Regions from separate parts of the Clostridium neonatale genome, predicted to be linked through region 2. Evidence: riboswitches for the same ligand, from Rfam matches in the RefSeq annotation. Region 2 holds a riboswitch; each other region holds the start of a gene.
The links. A riboswitch is a leader RNA that binds a small molecule or an ion and turns the genes downstream of it on or off. The one in region 2 is predicted to bind S-adenosylmethionine.
Positions count from the first base shown of each region.

Region 1: another riboswitch for S-adenosylmethionine. It lies ahead of metK (methionine adenosyltransferase); the one in region 2 lies ahead of CNEONATNEC86_RS05815 (O-acetylhomoserine aminocarboxypropyltransferase/cysteine synthase family protein).
Region 3: another riboswitch for S-adenosylmethionine. It lies ahead of CNEONATNEC86_RS11930 (pyridoxal phosphate-dependent aminotransferase); the one in region 2 lies ahead of CNEONATNEC86_RS05815 (O-acetylhomoserine aminocarboxypropyltransferase/cysteine synthase family protein).

Region 1 is NZ_UICR01000001.1:576,307-580,598, forward strand. It holds gene mreB (rod shape-determining protein MreB) at 1-33, shown strand, start outside; gene yyaC (spore protease YyaC) at 117-665, opposite strand; gene CNEONATNEC86_RS02770 (hypothetical protein) at 767-1,177, shown strand; tRNA gene CNEONATNEC86_RS02775 (tRNA-Tyr) at 1,323-1,407, shown strand; tRNA gene CNEONATNEC86_RS02780 (tRNA-Val) at 1,414-1,489, shown strand; tRNA gene CNEONATNEC86_RS02785 (tRNA-Thr) at 1,508-1,582, shown strand; tRNA gene CNEONATNEC86_RS02790 (tRNA-Tyr) at 1,588-1,672, shown strand; tRNA gene CNEONATNEC86_RS02795 (tRNA-Thr) at 1,716-1,790, shown strand; tRNA gene CNEONATNEC86_RS02800 (tRNA-Tyr) at 1,796-1,880, shown strand; SAM riboswitch class I at 2,067-2,168, shown strand; gene metK (methionine adenosyltransferase) at 2,333-3,508, shown strand; gene recD2 (SF1B family DNA helicase RecD2) at 3,775-4,292, shown strand, end outside.
Region 2 is NZ_UICR01000001.1:1,288,413-1,292,704, forward strand. It holds gene CNEONATNEC86_RS05805 (Nramp family divalent metal transporter) at 1-330, shown strand, start outside; gene CNEONATNEC86_RS05810 (multicopper oxidase family protein) at 489-2,093, opposite strand; SAM riboswitch class I at 2,310-2,426, shown strand; gene CNEONATNEC86_RS05815 (O-acetylhomoserine aminocarboxypropyltransferase/cysteine synthase family protein) at 2,663-3,961, shown strand.
Region 3 is NZ_UICR01000002.1:74,861-79,152, forward strand. It holds gene CNEONATNEC86_RS11925 (MetQ/NlpA family ABC transporter substrate-binding protein) at 1-801, opposite strand, end outside; gene CNEONATNEC86_RS11930 (pyridoxal phosphate-dependent aminotransferase) at 1,024-2,187, opposite strand; SAM riboswitch class I at 2,287-2,407, opposite strand; gene leuA (2-isopropylmalate synthase) at 3,083-4,292, opposite strand, start outside.

The sequences.
Region 1 (4,292 bases), 710 kb from region 2:
GTAAATTCACAACAAATAGTTCTTATAGAATAAAACATCGAGAGATTTTCTTTTTATTGAAAATCTCTCGATGCTTTTTATAAAATTAAAAAAGTAATTAAAGCTTAGGTATTAATTCAAATGTCTAGCGAAAGCTTAGGAAATAAATCATTATTTAAATTATAAGCATTAATTAATGATCTAGATATAATCTTTGCCATATCCATAATAAAAGATAATCGGATGCTTCTAGAAAAGAATAAATCAGAATTTTCGCTAGAATCTACAATACCTATTACAGAAGCCATACCTACTTCGGGAAGCTCTTTTCCTACTCCTTTTCCAGGATGAATAGCATAGTCTCTAATGCGAATTTCACCTATATCATCTTGATTTCCAAGACATGCATCTATACCTATGATATTAGCAGTTGGATGAAGTTCTTTTATTTTATTTAAACGTTCATCTATATTTAGTGCGTGGATTGGTTCTGATAATGTCCCGTATACTGGCAATGGAAAGAAATTTTCAGTTAATATTGAACCAACTAATGGACCAAGGCAATCACCTATGCATTTATCAGTGCCAATACAAACAATTATTGTATTAGAATTAATGTATTTTTCTAATTCATGAGATAGCTTGTATGAAAAGCTTTTGGAACTATGGTTATTATCTAAATTCATTAAAGGCATCCCTCCTTATAGAATATGTATATTTAGGAAAATGAAAAAATAGTATATAAAAATAAATAAATGGCAATAAATACTAATGTAAGGAGGAGAAAATGAAAAAAATTATTATATTTATAATATTTACACTTACTTTAATAATGAACATGTCTATAGCATTATTTTGGAATCCAGATATAGATAATAAAAAAGATGATCCAATGCAAAGCACTGAAGTATTTAGTGATACAAGATCTTTGTGCAAAGTTGATGATGTAATTCTGTTAGAAGAACTAGATAATAGTCAATCAAAGGAACTTGATAGTATACTTTCACCATTATCAACATTTGAAATAGAGTTAGTAAAAGAAGAGCTTAATACATGTAGTGAAGATGAAATCATAAAAGCGTTCAGAAAATTAAAAAGGAGATTGCCTGAAAGCGAATATAAAAAAATAGAAGAAATATTAAGTCCGCTTATAGATATTGAAGAACTTAATTCTATACTAAAAAATAAATATGTTTAGTGTATTAAAATGAAGAAATAAAGAGTAAATAGAATATATAGCGATATAATTTATCTAAATAAGCATATATGAGAGTTGAAATATAAGTACTTTGAATATATACTAACTATTGTTGATGTGAACAAAAACACCAACAAAACTTAATGGAGGAATTCCCGAGTGGCCAAAGGGGGCAGACTGTAAATCTGTTGCGTCTCGCTTCGATGGTTCGAATCCATCTTCCTCCACCATTAGATGGGCGCATAGCTCAGCTGGGAGAGCACCTGCCTTACAAGCAGGGGGTCACAGGTTCGAGCCCTGTTGTGCCCACCATCTAAAAAATATAAATATGCTGGCATGGCTCAACGGTAGAGCAGCTGACTTGTAATCAGCAGGTTGTAGGTTCGATTCCTATTGCCAGCTCCAATTGTGGAGGAATTCCCGAGTGGCCAAAGGGGGCAGACTGTAAATCTGTTGCGTCTCGCTTCGATGGTTCGAATCCATCTTCCTCCACCATTTAAACCAAATATTTATATTATAACAATTAAATAAGAAATATGCTGGCATGGCTCAACGGTAGAGCAGCTGACTTGTAATCAGCAGGTTGTAGGTTCGATTCCTATTGCCAGCTCCAATTAAGGAGGAATTCCCGAGTGGCCAAAGGGGGCAGACTGTAAATCTGTTGCGTCTCGCTTCGATGGTTCGAATCCATCTTCCTCCACCAAAACTCAGAATTATTATTCTGAGTTTTTTATTTTATCTTGAAATAAAAGTTGAAAAGTAAATAGTTGTATCAATTTATGCATGAATAGAATATATTATAGATTATATGATATATTATGTTTATTGTATAATATTGACCATAAAAATATTATGTGGTAGAATAAATTACGAAAATAAAATATTGTTACTCTTATCAAGAGAGGTGGAGGGATAGGGCCCAGTGAAACCCGGCAACCTGTTTAATTACAAGGTGCCAATTCCTGTAGAAAGATTTTCTACAAGATAAGAAAGTATTGTGTAATCGCGCTCTTCTTATCGAAGAGTTTTTTTATTGCATATAAAAGGTATTTCTTTTAAGACAGTATAAAAAATATTAAGAAGTGTGAGATTTTTCACTTTTACTCGAATTATTTCATGATTAAAGATAAGGAGTACAAGCGGAAGGAGAAAAATATGAGAAGATTATTTACATCAGAATCAGTTACAGAAGGTCATCCAGATAAAATGTGTGATCAAATTTCAGATGGCGTATTAGACGCAATTTTAGCACAAGATCCAAATGCTAGAGTAGCATGTGAAACATGTACAACAACAGGAATGGTTATGGTAATGGGAGAGATATCAACAAATTGTTATGTTGATATTCCTAAAGTAGTTAGAGAAACTGTTAGAGAAATTGGATATGATAGAGCTAAATACGGATTTGATTGCGATACTTGTTCTGTTATGACAACAATAGATGAACAATCAGCAGATATTGCTATGGGTGTTGATGAAGCTTTAGAATCAAGAAAAGGTGAGAAAGATGAGGTTGAAGCAGTAGGTGCTGGAGACCAAGGAATGATGTTTGGTTTTGCTACAAATGAAACTGATGCATATATGCCGTTACCAATTCATATGGCTCATAGATTATCAAGAAGACTTACTGAAGTAAGGAAAGATGGTACATTAGGCTATTTAAGGCCTGATGGTAAGACACAAGTAACAGTTGAATATGAAGATGAAAAACCAAAGAGAATAGATACAATAGTAATATCTACTCAACATGATGAGCATGTTACATTAGAACAAATAGAAAAGGATCTTAAAGAACATGTTATTAAAGCAGTAGTACCACAAGAATTATTAGATGATAAAACAAGATATTTTATAAATCCAACTGGAAGATTTGTTGTTGGTGGACCACAAGGTGACTCTGGATTAACTGGAAGAAAGATTATAGTAGATACTTATGGTGGATATGGTAGACATGGTGGTGGAGCATTCTCAGGAAAAGATCCAACAAAAGTTGATAGATCTGCTGCTTATGCTGCAAGATGGGTTGCGAAAAACTTAGTGGCTGCTGGATTAGCTGATAAGCTTGAAATACAATTAGCTTACGCTATTGGAGTTGCTAAACCAGTATCAATAACTGTTGATACTTTTGGAACAGGAAAACTATCAGATGATAAAATAGTTGAAATAGTTGAAAAGGTATTTGATTTAAGACCAGGAGCTATAATAAGAGATCTTGATTTAAGAAGACCTATATATAAGCAAACAGCTGCTTATGGCCACTTTGGCAGAACAGATCTTAATCTGCCATGGGAACAATTAAATAAGGTAGAAGAAATCAAAAAATATATTTAGTATTTATAGAAGCAGGAAGTTTTAATTAATTTCCTGCTTTTTTAAAATTTAAAATATGTGACAATCGTTTATAAACATTGACTTAAATTAGAAATATATATTTTGAGAATATGGATATAAAAGAATATAGGATGATATATTCCTGTACTTATATAATAGAAGAGAAGTATTCAATAAATAGTATAAAATTATAAATTAAACTTATGATATAATTAAAATAATATAAAGAGAAGTATAAGTTTAAATCATAGTTTGGAGAGATAGTAGTGGAAGTTCTTAATGGTTTTGTTGAAAATATTGTTTTTAAAAGTGAAGAAACAGGATATGTTGTATGCAGGATTAGAGCTGATAAAAATTTAGTTAGCGCTGTTGGTACAGTACCTTTTATAAAGGAAGGTCAAAATGTAAAGTTAACTGGATACTGGACAGTGCATAAACAATTTGGTAATCAATTTAATATTCAAGACTACGAAGAAATTCTTCCAAACTCAATTGATGGGATTGAAAAATATTTAAGCGCAGGTGTGATTCATGGAATAGGTCCTATAACTGCTAAGAAGATAATAGAAAAGTTTGGAGAAGAAACTTTAGATATAATGGAAAACCATATAGAGAGACTCATGGAGATAGAGGGAATTGGAGAAAAGAAATTTCAAATAATATATGAATCATATATTGAGCAGCAAGGTTTAAAAGATATAATTTTATATTTTAGCAAACATGGTGTTACAAGTAATCAATGTGTGAAAATATATAAGAAATTTGGACCAAATGCTAAATATAT
Region 2 (4,292 bases):
GCTGGAATGGCAGGAGGATCAATATTTGCTGGAATGTTCAAAAAATCTTATGATATAGATGATAGAAATACAAAAATGGGTGTATTGATTACAGTTATTTCAGCTTTAATAATAATATTTTTTGTTAACAATCCATTTAATGGTTTATTATATTCACAAATGTTATTAAGCGTACAATTACCAATAACTATTTTTACACAAATTTATTTAACCTCATCTAAAAAAGTTATGGGAGAATATAAAAATACTTTAATTGAAAATATTATTTTATGGACTATTGGTTTGATAGTTACATTTTTAAATATTATGCTAATATTCAGTTATTTATAGAATATATATAACTGAATATTAGCATAATAGTGATATTTTAAGAATTATTATTATAAAAATAGATGAATATAGAAATTAGATTCATATGCAAATAAAATAATAAATGACTGATATTGGTTATACATCAATCAGTCATTTATTTTTTTAAATTTATAGTTTTATTCTACTGGAACAGAATTCTCGATAACTTTAAATGGTCTCATCATATCATTATCTTCATGCTCAAGTATATGACAATGATAAACATAATCTCCGAGCTTTTTAAAATGCATAACAATTGTTGTGACCATTCCAGGCTCTGCTCTTGCAGTATCTTTTAAGCCATTTTCAAAGTCGGCTGGTGGTTCTAAGGCATCTATATCAAACTTATAGTTTCCATTTTCATCAAAATCGTCATCAGTAAAAGTCTTTCTTCCAAGTATCTCAAAATCAACTAAATGAACGTGAATTGGATGAGGAAATTGAAAATGATTAACTAAATGCCATATTTCTATACTGTCTAATTCAGGCTTTTCTGTAGTTGGTTCATGCCACATCCTATCATTTACTAGGTGCATTGTTCTGCCAAAATCGTCTTGCATAGAATCTAAATGCAAGGTTCTTTCCTTACGTGCTAATAAAGGATTAATGTTATGATATGGAAGTAATTGATCAGGAATAACACTTGTATCAGGCTTAGTTAATGGAAGACAAACCTTAAATTTCATGATGTTATTGCTAGCCATAGGAATACCGCCACCTGAATTTTTTAGAATTATTTCTTTGCCAGTATATTTTGAAAAATCTATTATTAAATCAATTCTTTCAGCGGGTTCCAATATGAAAGAGTCAATTTCTTGAGATTCATGCAATAAGGCTAATTCAGTACCTATTTGAGTAAAGGTACCACCATTATCTAAACTAAGAGTATAACCTCTACCGTTTGAAGCATTTAATATTCTAAATCTATATTTACGTGGTTCAACATTAAGGTATGGCCATACCTTGCCGTTTACAGTTGCTACTTCTCCGAAAAATATTGGTATTATTGATGGTTTTGGTAGTTGAGGTGCTGGTGGGTCTTGTTGTGGTGGTGAATCAGGATAGAATAATGAACCATCTCTGTTAAATGTTCTATCTTGAATAATCATCGGTATTTCATATTTACCCGTTGGAAGATTCAACCTATCTTCTAAACTGTCTCTTATAAGATAAAATCCTGATAAACCAGCATATACATTTAACCTTGTTATTCCTATTGTGTGATCATGATACCAGAGAGTACCTCCAAATTGATGATTAGTATATTCATAAACTTCTCTAGTGAACCTTTCACCTACAGTGTCATAATTTTTAGTAAACCATGCTTCAGGATTTCCATCACTATCATCATTTACATTAGCACCATGCAAGTGAACTACAGTTCTTACATCTGGAGTATCCATAGTACCATGGAGGGTATGATCAACTGGTAGTAGATGTTCATCTGGCAGATTATTTATCCATTTAACTAAAATAGGAACATCTCTCATAACTTCTATTGTAGGTCCAGGAAATATTCCATTATATGTCCACATTTTAGTTGGTGGGAATGATCTATGAAATTTATGATATGCTTCTTTCATAACGATTTTATAATATGGTTCTTCTGAATCTGAACAATTACATGAATTAATTGGTTTAGCTATAGATGGTACTGGAAGTGGATCAACAAATGGGGTAATAGTTGAAGGATCAGATGGATCCACTTGAGAATTTGTAGTGAGTTTATCATCTTTATTCAATGATTAACACATCCTTTAAAAAATTATCTTTTGCTTAATTGTTAATTTACTTTTAATATATTATATGTAGTAACATATAATATTGTGTTTTTATAAAATATATATAATGAGTAAAAAAAATGAATAATATAGAAAAAAGTATTGACATATATGAATAAAGAATATATACTCATATCATAGTAATTCAATAAGAATACTTTAATCGAATATTTAATTATTTTATCAAGAAAGACTGAGGGACTGGCCCTATGAAGTCTGGCAACCTGAATTATATATCATTAGTATAGTTTAAGGTGCTAAATCCTGCAGATATTTTTATCTGAGAGATAAGATTGTATAATAATAGAATTTATGCTACTTTCTTATCTTTGAAAGTAGCTTTTTATTATGCAATAAAGATCAGCTTAGTTTTCCAAAAGACCATGGAAGATAAAGTTTTTAATTCTATAAAATTTAAATGTAGTAGATAGTAATTAACTTTTAAATGGATATCTTTATTGTAATAAATCATAGTAATTAAATCATATTTATGTGGTTTAAAATATATTATTAAAACGGGGGTTATATCAATGAGTAGAGAAGAAAGAAAATTAAAATTTGAAACATTACAACTTCATGTAGGACAGGAAAGTCCAGATCCAGCAACAGATTCAAGAGCAGTACCAATATATCAAACAACATCATATGTATTTAAAAATAGTGCACATGCAGCAGCAAGATTTGGACTAGCTGATGCTGGAAATATATATGGAAGATTAACTAATTCAACACAAGATGTATTTGAAAGCAGAGTAGCAGCACTTGAAGGAGGAGTTGCAGGACTTGCAGTGGCATCAGGGGCAGCCGCAATAACTTATGCAATTCAAAATATAACAAAGGCAGGGGATCATGTAGTTGCAGCTAAAACCATATATGGAGGATCTTATAATTTATTAGCACATACACTTCCAGACTATGGAGTAACAACAACTTTTGTAGACGCAGATGAAGTAGAAAACTTTGAAAAAGCTATACAAGATAATACAAAAGCAATATTCATAGAAACACTAGGAAATCCAAATTCAAGTCTTATAGATGTGGATGCAGTAGCAGAAATTGCACATAAACATAAAATACCATTAATTGTTGATAATACATTTGCAACACCATATCTTTTCAGACCAATAGAACACGGTGCAGATATTGTTGTTCATTCAGCAACTAAATTTATTGGTGGACATGGAACATCATTAGGTGGAGTAATTGTAGATTCAGGAAAGTTTGACTGGATTGGATCAGGAAAATTCCCACAATTAACAGAAGCAGATCCAAGCTATCATGGAATAAAATTTGCAGAAGCTGTAGGTGCAGCAGCATATGTAACTAGAATAAGAGCAATTATATTAAGAGATACAGGTGCATGCATAAGCCCATTTAATGCATTCTTATTATTACAGGGGTTAGAAACACTATCGTTAAGAGTTGAAAGGCATGTTGAAAATACATTAAAAGTTGTAGAATTCTTAAAAGATCATCCACAAGTTGAAAGTGTTAATCATCCAGCATTAGAAGATAGTAAATATAATAAATTATATAAAGAATATTTCCCAAATGGAGCAGGTTCAATCTTCACTTTTGAAATTAAAGGTGGTGTAAAAGAAGCTCAAGAATTTATTGATAAATTGGAGATCTTCTCATTACTTGCTAATGTTGCAGATGTTAAATCTCTTGTAATTCATCCAGCAAGTACTACACATTCACAAATGAACGAAGAAGAATTAAGAGAAAGTGGAATTAAACCAAACACAATAAGATTATCAATTGGAACAGAACATATTGATGATATAATTTATGATTTAGAACAAGCGTTTAATAAAGATATTGTGTAGAATCAGAGTTTAGTGAGAAATAACCGAAATTCAATATATGATATGCTCGATTGTAGGGAAATTCCAGCTAAAAATTCTAATGGCAGAGGCTGCGCCCAAAAATGTTTGCTCCAAAAAGCAGGTTTTCGGACAAACAATTTTGGAACAGCCTCTGCCAAAGAATTTAAAAGCTGAAATTTCCAATACAATACTACGCATATTCATATATTGAATTTCTTTGTTTTCTCTAAAACCATAGATACCTAATTTATTTTTGTTATAATTTATGCTTGACTCAAAAAACAAATGTGTTTTTGACAGAATTAAGATGTTAATGTACGTTTATTACATT
Region 3 (4,292 bases), on a different contig from region 2:
TGTTTTAAAATCATCTGATTCTATTACTTCTAAAAGATCTTTTCCTAGTTCTTTATCTAAATCTTCTGTTCTAACTGCTACTACATTTTTATAATTTTCTGTTAATGGCTCTACAGCTAATGCTTTGCTATAATCAAAACCTGATGCAAATGCATAATTTCCCGGAACAAGTGCAGCATCTACACTATCTAAACTTCTTGCAAGTTGAGCACCTTCAACTTCAACGAACTCAATATTTTTAGTATTTTCTGCAATATCAAGTGTACTTGCTTTTGTTGCATCAACATTATCTTTTAACTTAATTAATCCATTAGCACTCAACACGTTTAATGCTCTTGCAAGATTTGATGCATCATTTGGAATAGCTATTTTTGCACCATCTGGAATTTTGTCAATTGAATCATATTTTTGTGAGAACATACCCATTCCAAGTGTTGGTACAGTTTTAACAGCTGAAATATCTAAATTATTATCAGCGCTAAATTTCTTTAAGTATTCTGTATGCTGCATTAAGTTTGCTTGAATTTCTCCATTATTTAAAGCTTGATCTGGTTGAATATAATCACTAAATTCCTTTACTGTGATTTTATATCCCTTTTTTTCAAGTAATGGTGTAAACACTTCCTTAATCATATCTCCATAAGGACCAGGGCAAACACCTACAATAATATCCTTTGAACTTCCACTTGAAGCTTGGTTATTACTCTCTGTACTTTTATCCTTTGCTCCTCCGCATGCAATTAAACTAATGCCTACTGCTGTTATTAATGATAATGCTCCTAATTTTTTTAAAATTTTCATATTTTATTCTCCCTATAATCTTCACTAAATTATTATTGCTTTTTATTTTTTAATTATAATAATTCTTATATAATTAGTCATATTTATTTTGATTTTTTATTTATATATTGTGATTTCAATGTACTTTCTTTTATTCTTTACCTTTTCTTGAAATCACAATATATTGTTATATTTTATTTATCAGAATCTTAATTTAAATTACACCTACATTTATATATTAATTTACTTTTTCATATAATTTTTTAAATTCTCTAATCTTTTAAGTGCTTCTCTAAGAGTTGCTTCTGTTTTGGCAAAATGTAGTCTTATATAATTATTAACATTGCCTCTAAAGAAACTTGATCCTGGAACTGCTGCAACTCCTATTGTTCTTGCAAGCCATATACAGAATTCATAGTCATCTTCATATCCAAATTCTGATATATCAACCATAACGTAATAAGCACCTTGTGGTTCAAAATACTTTAATCCTATTTTATCTAAACCTTCTAAAAAGAATTTTCTTTTCTTATCATATAGATCTGTTAATCCATCATAATAATCTTGTCCAAATTCTAGTCCTTTAACAGCTGCTTCCTGAAGTGGCGCTGCTGCTCCAACTGTTAAGAAGTCATGAACCTTCTTACATTGTTCTATCACTTCTTTGCTTGCAATTATATATCCAAGTCGCCATCCAGTAATTGAGTATGTCTTTGATAATGAACTACATGATATTGTTCTTTCAAACATTCCAGGAAATGAAGCTATGTAAGTATGTTTATATGGAGGATATACCAAATGTTCATACACTTCATCTGTTATTACAAAAGTATCAAACTCTATGGCAAGATCTGCAATGTACTGAAGTTCTTCCCTTGTAAATACCTTTCCTGTTGGATTTGATGGATTACAAAGAACAAGTGCTTTTGGATTTTGCTCAAATGCATGTCTTAATTCATCTTTATCAAATGTAAAAGTTGGTGGTTTAAGCTCAACATATATTGGCTCAGAACCTGAAAGAACTGTATCTGCTGTATAGTTTTCATAAAATGGTGAAAATACAATTACTTTATCATCTACATTACAAACACTCATCATTGCAGCCATCATTGCTTCTGTACTTCCACATGTAACTACTATATTTTCTTTAGGATCAATATGAATTCCCATAAACTTTTCTTGCTTAGCTGCAAGCTTTTCTCTAAAATTTTGTGCTCCCCATGTTATTGAATATTGATGCGGTCCTTCATCTGCCACTTCTTTTAATCTATCTGTTATTTCTTTTGGTGGATCAAAATCCGGAAATCCTTGCGATAAGTTTATAGCACCACATTCTTCAGAAACTCTTGTCATAGCTCTAATGACTGATTCTGTAAATCCATCTAATCTTCCACTTAATTTTGCCATATATATGCCCCCTTCTAATACTATCAAGTTACTAAGAATTAAATAAAAATAAAACGCCAGAGAATAAACTCTAGCGTAATAATCACCATAAAATTCATCCTCTTATCTATCAGTTATAAAAAATAACTGCAGGAATTAGCACCATTATATATAGTAAATGAACTAATATATCGGTTGCTGGGCTTCATAGGGCCAGTCCCTCCACCACTCTTGATAAGTTATATATTCAATTGTTAGTTGATGAATTTAGTATATATTTATTTTCTTAAAATGTCAATATATTCTTTAGATAAATTTATAATATTAACTTATTTATTCCATAATATAAATATAAGATATACTAAGTTTAAAGTAAAATAATCAAAATAAAGCACTTATATGGTGCTCACTTGTTACAAATAATGAATCTAATAATTTAAACATCAATGATTGTACCCAAAACTGTTTGAGTCATCTAAAATCAGACAAAAAATTTTGGAACAATCATTAATGTAAAAATTCTATAGCTTTATTTTTGAATTTAAGACACCCATGAGCCGAGAATCTAAATCTTGTATTTGGCTCGAATCGCTAGCATTTATTATGTAATAAGCGACTCTATAAATTACCAGAATTGTATTTTCACGCATGAACAAAAGAAACTTAGTATTTATGATTTTATAGAAAACAAAGAAATTCAATATATGAATATACGTAGTATTGTATTAAAAATTGGAGTTATTAAATTCTTAGACAGAGGCTGTTCCAAAATTGTTTGTCCAAAACTTGTTTTTTGGAGCAAACAGTTTTGGGCACAACCTCTGTCTTTTGAATTTTTAACTTCAATTTTCCTACAATACGAGTATATCATATATTGAATTTCGGTTGTTATCCACTAACCTCTGACACTCGTAATTTATTTACTGTATAAACGGTTGATTGCACTTAGCATTGCCTTAATAGATGCTCTTGTAATATTACTATCTACACCAACACCAAATGTTTTTTCTTTATTATCATTTCTTTGCATATAAACATAAGATGCTGCCTTTGCTTCAGAACCTGTACTCATAGCATGTTCATTATAATCAATTATTTTAACATCTATATCAATATTTTTTCCTATAGCATTTTTAAATGCATCAATAGGCCCATTACCTATACCTTCTATACTTCTAGCTTGTCCATTATAAACAACATTCATATTTACTTTAGTATCATTATCCCCATTAGTTTCAGAATAATCAAAGAACTGACATTTATCAAGCTTTAGAGCATCTTGTCTTTCTAGATATTCACGAGTAAATGCATCCATAACTTCAGTAGGTGAAACTTCTCCTTTTCCTTCTGAAATCTTTTGAATAACATCTGCAAACTCTTTCTGCATAGTCTTAGGTAGCTTAAATCCATAGCAATGGTCCATTACAAATGCCACTCCACCTTTACCTGATTGACTGTTAATTCTAACTAATGCCTCATATTCACGGCCTAAATCACTTGGGTCTATTGGTAAGTATGGAACCTGCCATATTCCATCATGTCTTTCTTCATACTTCTTCATCCCTTTATTTATAGCATCTTGGTGAGATCCTGAGAACGCTGTAAATACTAAGTTACCTGCATAAGGATGTCTTACATGTACAGGTATTTTAACGCATCTTTCATATACTTCTACTATTTCATCAATATTTTCAATATTAAGCTCTGGATTTACTCCATGCGAAAACATATTATAAGCCACAGTTAAAATATCAACATTACCGGTTCTTTCTCCATTACCAAGAAGTGTTCCCTCTACTCTATCTGCACCTGCAAGAAGAGCAAGCTCAGCATCAGCAACACCTGTACCTCTATCATTATGTGGATGAACACTTAATATGATTCTTTCTCTGTCTTTAAAATGCTTAGACACCCATTCAATTTGATCAGCATACACATTTGGCGTATCCATCTGTACAGTTGATGGTAAATTTATAATTATTTTATTTTCTTTAGTAGCTTCCCATACATCTGCAACTGCATCACAGATTTCAAGAGCATACTCAACTTCTGTTCCTGTAAAGCTTTCTGGTGAATATTCAAGTACTATCTTTCCATCAAATTTTTCTACATATCCCTTTACAAGT